DNA from 2 places in the Streptomyces sp. NBC_00158 genome. Region 1 is predicted to be linked to the other one. Evidence: riboswitches for the same ligand, from Rfam matches in the RefSeq annotation. Region 1 holds a riboswitch; the other holds the start of a gene.
What was found. A riboswitch is a leader RNA that binds a small molecule or an ion and turns the genes downstream of it on or off. The one in region 1 is predicted to bind ZMP and ZTP.

Region 1 (4,385 bases):
CCGATCTCGTCCAGCGTCTTCGGCTGGCCGTCGTTGAGGCCGTAGCGCATCGAGACCACGCCCGCCTCGCGCTCCGAGAGCGTGCCCAGGATGGACTGGAGCTGCTCCTGGAGGAAGGTGAAGGACACGGCGTCGGCCGGAACGACCGCCTCGGAGTCCTCGATGAGGTCACCGAACTCGCTGTCGCCCTCCTCACCCAGCGGGGTGTGCAGGGAGATCGGCTCGCGGCCGTACTTCTGGACCTCGATGACCTTCTCGGGGGTCATGTCGAGTTCCTTGCCCAGCTCCTCCGGGGTGGGCTCGCGGCCCAGGTCCTGGAGCATCTGGCGCTGCACACGGGCGAGCTTGTTGATGATCTCGACCATGTGGACGGGGATGCGGATGGTGCGCGACTGGTCGGCCATGGCACGCGTGATCGCCTGCCGGATCCACCAGGTCGCGTACGTGGAGAACTTGAAGCCCTTGGTGTAGTCGAACTTCTCCACCGCGCGGATCAGACCGACGTTGCCCTCCTGGATCAGGTCCAGGAAGAGCATGCCGCGGCCCGTGTAGCGCTTGGCCAGCGAGACCACGAGACGGAGGTTGGCCTCCAGCAGGTGGTTCTTGGCCCGGCGGCCGTCCTCGACGAGGATCTCCAGCTCGCGCTTGAACGCGGGCTTGTGGTCCTCCTCCTCTTCGAGCTTGTACTCGGAGAACAGGCCCGCCTCGATGCGCTTGGCGAGCTCGACCTCCTGCTCGGCGTTGAGGAGCGGCACCTTGCCGATCAGCTTCAGGTAGTCCTTGACCGGGTCGGCGGTGGCACCGGCCACCATGACCGTCTGCGCCGGGGCGTCGTCCTCGTCGTCGTCGGACAGCACGAAGCCCTGGCCGCCGGCCTTGGGCGCCTCCTCCTCGGTCTCGTCGGCGAGGTCCTCGACGGCCCAGTCCTCACCCTCGACGGCCGGGTTCTCGGCGTCGTCGGCGTCCTTGGCGCCGGCCTTCTTCGAGGCGGCCGTCTTCTTGGTGGCCGTGGCCTTCTTGGCGGCGGCCTTCTTGACCACGCGCTTCTTCGGCTCGGCGGCGGCCTCGGCCGACACCTCCTCCGACGCGGCGGCCGACGGAGCGGATATCGCCGCGGCGGCGGCCGGGGCGGGAGCGGTGGCGGAGGCCTTGCGCGCGCCGATGGGGCGCGGCGGGGCGACCGCCTTCTTCGTCACGGTGCGGGCCGGGGCGGCAGCTGCCTTGCGGGGCTTCTTGGCAGCAGCCTTCGTGGCGGGGGCGGCGCTGACGTGGAGGGCGACACCCTCCTCGTCCAGGACCTGGTTCAGGCTGCGCAGGACCCGCTTCCACTGGTCCACCGGGATGCGGCCGGCCTCGAAGGCCTGGCGGACATCGTCACCGTTGATGTGACCCTGCTCGCGGCCGCGCTCGACGAGCGCGACCAGGGCCTCGGATTCGGCGATCTCCGGAGGGAACGTACGGGACGGGCTGAGCGACACAAGGAGCCTCTCGTTGCGAACAGATAAGGAGTGGGCGGGACATCATCGCGCGGACTCGGGAAACAGACCGAAGCGGGTCTGTATTCCGGGGCCGCGCGAGGACACCTGTCGGTTCATCGCCTGCCCGAGTCGATTCGTTACGCGCTGAATTGAGTGACCTGCGCCACGCTGTGGCCGCGCAACCGATCCGGCGTGGATCCGTCCGCACTCAGGGTCACTCCTTCTTGCGGGCCTCGATGAGGAAACGGGCGGTGTGCGCGACGAACGGACCCTCGCGTCCGATCCGTTCGTGGAGCTCGCGCAACCGGTCCCGGTACTGGCCGACCGTGAAGCCTGGAACCATCCAGATCACCTTCCTCAGGAAGTAGATCACGGCGCCGATGTCGTGGAACTCCGTACGCAGCCGCTCGGAGCGCAGGTCGGTGATCTCCAGGCCGGCCCGGGCGGCGTCGGCCACCGCGTCGTCGGGGTGGCGGGCCCGGCGGACCTCCTCCGGCTGCGGGCCGAGGAAGTACTCGACGAGCTCGAAGACGCTCGACGGACCCACCTGCTGCGACAGGTACGTCCCGCCCGGCGCCAGCACCCGGGCGATCTCGTCCCACCAGATGGTCACCGGATGCCGGCTGGCGACCAGCTCGAAGGCTCCGTCCCCGAAGGGCAGCGGCGGCTCGTCGGAGTCCGCGACCACCACCGCGCCCAGCGGGTGCAGCAGCCGGGTCGCCTTGTCGATGTTCGGCGGCCAGGACTCCGTGGCGGCCATCAGCGGGGGCAGCGGGCCCGCTCCGGCGAGCACCTCGCCCCCGCCGGTCTGGATGTCCAGGGCCGAGCGGACGCGGGCCAGGCGCTCGCCCAGCAGCCGCTGGTAGCCCCAGGAGGGCCGCTGCTCGGTGGCCCGGCCGTCGAGCCAGGAGAAGTCCCAGCCGTCGACGGAGACGGACTCCGCCTCGGCCACGAGATGGTCGAAAGTGCGCGTCATGTCTCGATCGTCCCAGCTCGGGCCCCGGTCATCCACCGGATAAGTCGACTACAGTGGGCACCGGGCCGTGACTGGCGTTCGGGTGGATCACCACCGGGGAGCGGCCCGGCGTACGCCACGACGGTCCGTACGTCGTCTGCCGCGCGCCTGGGCGAAACGCGATCCGCGAACCGCGATCCGCAGCGACGTTCAGGAGACCCCGTGACGACTGCCCCCACCGCCACCGCCCAGCTCATGGACGGCACCGCCCTCGCCCGCCGCGTGTCGGAGCGGACCGCCGCCCTCGCGGCCAAGATCACCGAGCGCACCGGCACCGCCCCCTGCCTGGCCACCGTCCTCGTCGGCGAGGACCCCGCTTCCGTGACCTACGTCAAGATGAAGCAGAACCGCTGCGCCAAGGCCGGGATCACCTCCCGCCACGTGGAGCTGCCGGCCGAGACCACCACCGAGGAGCTCGTCGCCGCGATCACCGCCCTCTCCGAGGACCCGGAGATCAGCGGCATCCTGCTCCAGCACCCCGTCCCGCACCACATCGACGAGCGCGCCGCCTTCGAGGCCATCGCCCCCGGCAAGGACGTCGACGGCGTCACCATGCACTCCTTCGCCGCCATGGGCTTCGGCCTGCCCGGCTTCGTCTCCTGCACCCCCGGCGGCATCATGCGCCTGCTGGAGGAGTACGACGTGGACCTCACCGGCAAGCACGCCGTCGTCGTCGGCCGCAGCGCCATCCTGGGCAAGCCCGCCGGCATGCTGCTCCTTGAGAAGAACGCCACCGTCACCTACTGCCACTCCCGCACCCGGGACCTGCCCTCGATCGTGCGCCAGGCGGACGTCCTGGTCGCCGCCGTCGGCAAGGCCGAGTTCATCCGCGGCGAGGACATCAAGCCCGGCGCCGTCGTCCTGGACGCCGGCTACAACGAGGGCAACGTCGGCGACGTCCACTTCGAGTCGGCCGCCGCCCGCGCCTCCCTCATCACCCCGGTGCCCGGCGGCGTCGGCCCGATGACCATCGCGGTCCTGCTGGAGCAGACCGTCCAGGCCGCCGCGGCACAGGCGGGGCTGGACCTCACCGAGCTCTGAGGCGATCATCTTGTGGCGCGGCCCCGCGTGACGGCCGCGCCACAAGCTTGGGGGACTCGGATGGACTTGTTCGCACCGCTCCACCTGCCCGGCGGCACCACCCTTCCCAACCGTCTCGCCAAAGCCGCCATGGAGGAGAGCCTCGCCGCCCAGCCCGGCCAGCTCCCCGACCGGCGCATGGAACGGCTGTACACCCGCTGGGCGCGCGGCGGCGCGGGACTCGTCATCACCGGCAACGTGATGGTCGACCGGCGAGCCCTGACCTCCCCCGGCACCGTCGTCCTCGACGAGCACTCCCCGCTGGAACCCTTCCGCCGCTGGGCCGCCGCCGCGACCTCGGGCGAGGCCCGGGTCTGGATGCAGATCAACCACCCCGGCCGCCAGGTCGGCGCCGACATGCCCGGCACCGCCTGGGCCCCCTCCGCCGTCCCCATCAGCCTCGGCAGGCACACCAAGCGCTTCGCCCGCCCCACCGCCATGACCGGCGCCGACATAGAGGCGACGATCGCCCGCTTCGTCCTCACCGCCCGGCGCGCCGAGGAAGCCGGCTTCCACGGCGTACAGGTCCACGCCGCGCACGGCTACCTGCTCAGCCAGTTCCTCTCCCCCCTCGTCAACCGGCGCACCGACCGCTGGGGCGGCAGCCTGGCCAACCGCGTGCGCATGCTCACGGACACGGTCGCCGCCGTCCGGGCCCAGGTCTCGGCGGGCTTCGCGATCGGGGTCAAGCTGAACGCCGCCGACTTCCAGCGCGGCGGCTTCGACAGCGAGGAGGCCGCCCAGGTCATCGCCGCCCTCGACGGCCTCGGCGTGGACCTGGTCGAGCTGTCCGGCGGCACCGTCGAGAGCCC
Region 2 (4,385 bases), 1.7 Mb from region 1:
GGAGGGCGACGTACTGGCGGATCGCTCCGAGGTAGTTCCCGAGGTGGAACGAGCCGGAGGTGGGCTGGATGCCGGAGAGCGCGCGAGGACGGTCAGAAGCCATGCCCCCCATTCTTCCACCTGCCGAAGCCGCCTCCGTGCGGTGGGCCGGTGCCGGTGCCGGTTGGTCGGGTGCGGGTGGGTGGGCCGCTGCGCGGGGCTTGCTCCCCGCCCCGCCCTTCGCCCGTTCCCCGGGCTGCGCCCGGACCCCTCCTGGGGGCTCCGCCCCCAGACCCCCGCGCCTCAAACGCCGGCGGGGCTGAGATGTGCTGCGCACATCCAGCCCGCGCGGCGATTGAGCGCACCGGGCGCGGAGCGTCCGGTATCGGGGTCAGGGGCAGCGCCCCTGGGAACGGTGGAAGGGCGGGTAGGGGACCTCGCCCGCGCAGCGGCCCACCACCCGCACCCGACCCCACCGGCACCCGCCACCCGAACCGACCCCGCCCAACGGGCCGGCGGACGGAGTCCGGCGCAGCGGCGCGAAGCCGGAGAGGCGCCCCGGCGCCGAGCCGCGCGAGCGGCGCGTCAGAGGGGGAGCCCCGGGGCCGGGAAGGCCGACATGAGGGACGAGACCTCGGCGCGGATGCCGGCAAGGGCCGGCTCGTCGGCCTTGGCGGCGGCGTCCACCGCGCGGGAGATCCAGTCCGCCACCACCGGCATGTGCGCGGCGGTCAGGCCGCGCGAGGTCAGCGACGGCGTGCCGATGCGGATCCCCGACGGGTCGAACGGCTTGCGCGGGTCGAACGGCACCGTGTTGTAGTTGACCACGATCCCCGCCCGGTCCAGCGCCTTCGCCGCGACCTTGCCCGGGACGTCCTTGCCGGTGAGGTCGATCAGGATCAGGTGGTTGTCCGTGCCGCCCGAGACCAGGTCGAAGCCCCGCTCCAGCAGCGCCGCGGCCAGCGCCTTCGCGTTGGCCACGACCGCGTGCGCGTACGAGACGAAGGACGGCTGCGCGGCCTCGTGCAGGGCCACCGCGATGCCCGCCGTCGTCTGGTTGTGGGGGCCGCCCTGGAGGCCCGGGAAGACCGCCTTGTCGATGGCCTTCGCGTGCTCCTCCTTGCACATCAGCATCGCGCCGCGCGGGCCGCGCAGGGTCTTGTGGGTGGTCGTGGAGATGACGTCCACGTGGCCCGCCGGGGAGGGGTGGGCCCCGCCCGCGATCAGGCCGGCGATGTGGGCCACGTCCGCGACGAGGACCGAGCCGGCCTCCTGGGCGATGGCGGCGAAGGCCTCGAAGTCGATGGTGCGGGGCAGGGCCGTACCGCCGCAGAAGATGATCTTCGGGCGTTCGGCCAGGGCCAGCGCCCGCACCGCGTCGTAGTCGATGAGCCCGGTGCCGGGCTGCACCCCGTACTGGACGCCGCGGAACCAGGAGCCCGTGGCCGAGACGCCCCAGCCGTGCGTCAGGTGCCCGCCCATCGGCAGGGCCATGCCCATCACCGTGTCGCCGGGCTTCGCGAAGGCCAGGTAGACGGCCAGGTTGGCCGGGGAGCCGGAGTACGGCTGGACGTTGGCGTGGTCCACCCCGAACAGGCCCTTGGCCCGCTCGATCGCGAGGGCCTCGACGCGGTCGATGTTCTGCTGGCCCTCGTAGTAGCGGCGGCCCGGGTAGCCCTCGCTGTACTTGTTCTGCAGGACCGTGCCGGAGGCCTCCAGCACGGCCGCGGAGACGTAGTTCTCGCTGGGGATCAGCCGCAGGGTCTCCGCCTGGAGGGTCTCCTCGGCGGACACGAGCGCGGCGAGCTCGGGGTCGGTGGCGAACAGGGCGGGCTGGCGGTGGTGCGCGGTCATCGCGGCTCCTCCGGGGTCGATGTCGAATCTCGTCCCCGCGAGGCCCAGGCGAGCGGCCCTGTGTGCGGTCGTGCGCGCACGACTCCCCCGGAGTTGGTTCTCCGTACGCCAGTCGCCGTGCGTACCGAACACCATAGCGGGCGCGGCACCGATGAGGTTTCCGGTTCCACGATCCGAGCGACGATACAAATGACGTCACCCACGTCACCCGCGCCACCAGCCAGACGGACGATCGGAGACCCCGTGTCGAGAACTGCTGATGCCATCCGCTCCGCCGACGAACACAGCGCGCACAACTACCACCCCCTGCCGATCGTCGTCGCGTCGGCGGACGGGGCGTGGATGACCGACGTGGAGGGCCGCCGGTACCTCGACATGCTCGCCGGGTACTCGGCGCTCAACTTCGGGCACGGCAACCGCAGGCTGATCGACGCCGCCCGCGCGCAGCTGGAGCGGGTCACCCTCACCTCCCGCGCCTTCCACCACGACCGCTTCGCCGACTTCTGCGCCGAACTCGCCGCGCTGTGCGGCAAGGAGATGGTGCTGCCCATGAACACGGGCGCGGAGGCGGTGGAGACGGCGGTCAAGACGGCCCGCAAGTGGGGGTACGAGGTCAAGGGCGTCCCGGACGGCCAGGCCAAGATCGTCGTCGCGGCGAACAACTTCCACGGCCGTACGACGACCATCGTGTCCTTCTCCACCGACCACGAGGCCCGCGACCACTACGGCCCCTACACGCCCGGCTTCGAGATCGTCCCGTACGGGGACCTGACCGCCCTCGACGCCGCCGTCACCGCCAACACCGTGGCCGTGCTGCTGGAGCCGGTCCAGGGCGAGGCCGGGGTGCTGGTCCCGCCGGCCGGGTACCTGGCGGGCGTACGGGAACTGACCCGCGAGCGGAACGTGCTGTTCATGGCGGACGAGATCCAGTCGGGCCTGGGCCGCACCGGCCGGACCTTCGCCTGCGACCACGAGGGCGTCGTGCCCGACGTGTACGTCCTCGGCAAGGCGCTCGGCGGCGGTGTGGTGCCGGTGTCGGCCGTGGTCGCCGACCGGGACGTGCTCGGGGTGTTCCGGCCCGGGGAGCACGGGTCCACCTTCGGCGGGAACCCGCTCGCCTGCGCCGTCGCGCTGGAGGTCATCGCGATGCTGCGCACCGGCGAGTACCAGCAGCGCGCCGCGGAACTCGGCGACCACCTGCACCGGGAGCTGAACCTGCTGATCGGCGGGGGCGCGGTGACCGCCGTCCGCGGCCGCGGGCTGTGGGCGGGCGTGGACGTCGACCCGGCGATCGGGACGGGCCGCGAGGTCTCCGAGAAGCTGATGGAGCTCGGCGTCCTGGTGAAGGACACCCACGGCTCGACGATCCGGATCGCGCCGCCGCTGGTGATCTCCAAGGAGGACCTGGACTGGGGCCTCGACCAGCTGCGGTCGGTGCTCTGCGCGTAGTGGTCCCGGCGGCGGGTACGGCCGTACCCCGGCCGTGCCCGCCGCTGCGGTGGACACGGGGAGCGGCCCGGCGGACGATGGAGGGACCCGTACGGGTGCGCGTCCCCGGCTCGCGCCGGGCCGACCCTCCGATGGGAGCACCCCCATGCACCGACGCGACCGACACATCCTGCTGTGCGCCGCCCTGGCGTCCTCCGTCGCCCTCGGCGGCGCCGCGGCCCTCGCGGCGCCGGCCTCCGCGGCGCCGACGGCGGTCCCCGCCGCCAGCTGCACGGTCACCCCCGACCCGTCGGGGAACTTCGTGGTCATCACCGGCGAGGGGTTCACCGCCCCGCGCAACCTCAACGACGGCGAGTCCACCGAACCCCTGAACATCGACGCGAACGGCAACTTCCGCGTCCAGCGCTTCCAGAAGAACGTCGACTACACCGTCCTCGCGGTGAACGAGGACCAGAACTTCGTCTTCGTGAACTGCCAGGTCAAGCAGGCCACGAAGCCGACGGGCCCGTCCACCACCGCCCCCACGAACTCGCGGGAGTACAAGCACGGCTACGCGGACGGGTACTTGGCCGGCGTGAAGGCCGCGTCCCGGTCGGACTGCACCGTCCCGCCCCAGCCCGACAAGAGCCGGGACCACTCCAAGAACTACTGGCAGGGCTGGACGGCGGGCGCCGAGGCCTCCTACGACAAGCAGTGCCCCAGCGGCTGACGGCCGACGGCCGACGGCCCTAAAGAATGACGTGCGGCAGGAAGCGGGCGTACTCGTCCGTGACCGGGCCCGCCGATTCGCGGATGCCCAGCCCCGCCGCCTCCTCCTCGACGACCCACGCGCCGAGCACCGTGCGGTTGCCGTCGAAGTCGGGCAGCGGGGCCAGCGCCTGGAAGACGTACGTCTCCCCCTCGGCCGGGACGAAGGGCTCGCCCTCCCCGCCCGCCTCGTGCAGCGTGACCCCGGCGCCCTCCCGGCCCAGCAGCGGCTTGGCGACGTACCCGCAGGTGTCGGCCAGCTCGCGGGGGCCGTCGAGATAGGCGGGCAGCAGGTTGGGGTGCTCGGGGAACAGCTCCCACAGGATCGCCAGCAGCGCCTTGTTGGCGAGGAGCAT

Region 2: it holds a riboswitch for ZMP and ZTP, as region 1 does, so the genes downstream of both, glyA (serine hydroxymethyltransferase) here and OG553_RS04850 (bifunctional 5,10-methylenetetrahydrofolate dehydrogenase/5,10-methenyltetrahydrofolate cyclohydrolase) in region 1, are expected to answer to the same signal.

The regions. Positions count from the first base shown of each region.
Region 1 is NZ_CP108161.1:1,059,576-1,063,960, reverse strand. Features, by position in the region: gene OG553_RS04860 (RNA polymerase sigma factor) at 1-1,478, opposite strand, end outside; gene OG553_RS04855 (methyltransferase domain-containing protein) at 1,693-2,454, opposite strand; ZMP/ZTP riboswitch at 2,512-2,614, shown strand; gene OG553_RS04850 (bifunctional 5,10-methylenetetrahydrofolate dehydrogenase/5,10-methenyltetrahydrofolate cyclohydrolase) at 2,689-3,534, shown strand; gene OG553_RS04845 (NADH:flavin oxidoreductase/NADH oxidase family protein) at 3,595-4,385, shown strand, end outside.
Region 2 is NZ_CP108161.1:2,798,035-2,802,419, forward strand. Features, by position in the region: gene trpS (tryptophan--tRNA ligase) at 1-103, opposite strand, end outside; gene glyA (serine hydroxymethyltransferase) at 565-1,833, opposite strand; ZMP/ZTP riboswitch at 1,869-1,959, opposite strand; gene rocD (ornithine--oxo-acid transaminase) at 2,077-3,282, shown strand; gene OG553_RS12655 (hypothetical protein) at 3,428-3,991, shown strand; gene OG553_RS12660 (glutathionylspermidine synthase family protein) at 4,011-4,385, opposite strand, start outside.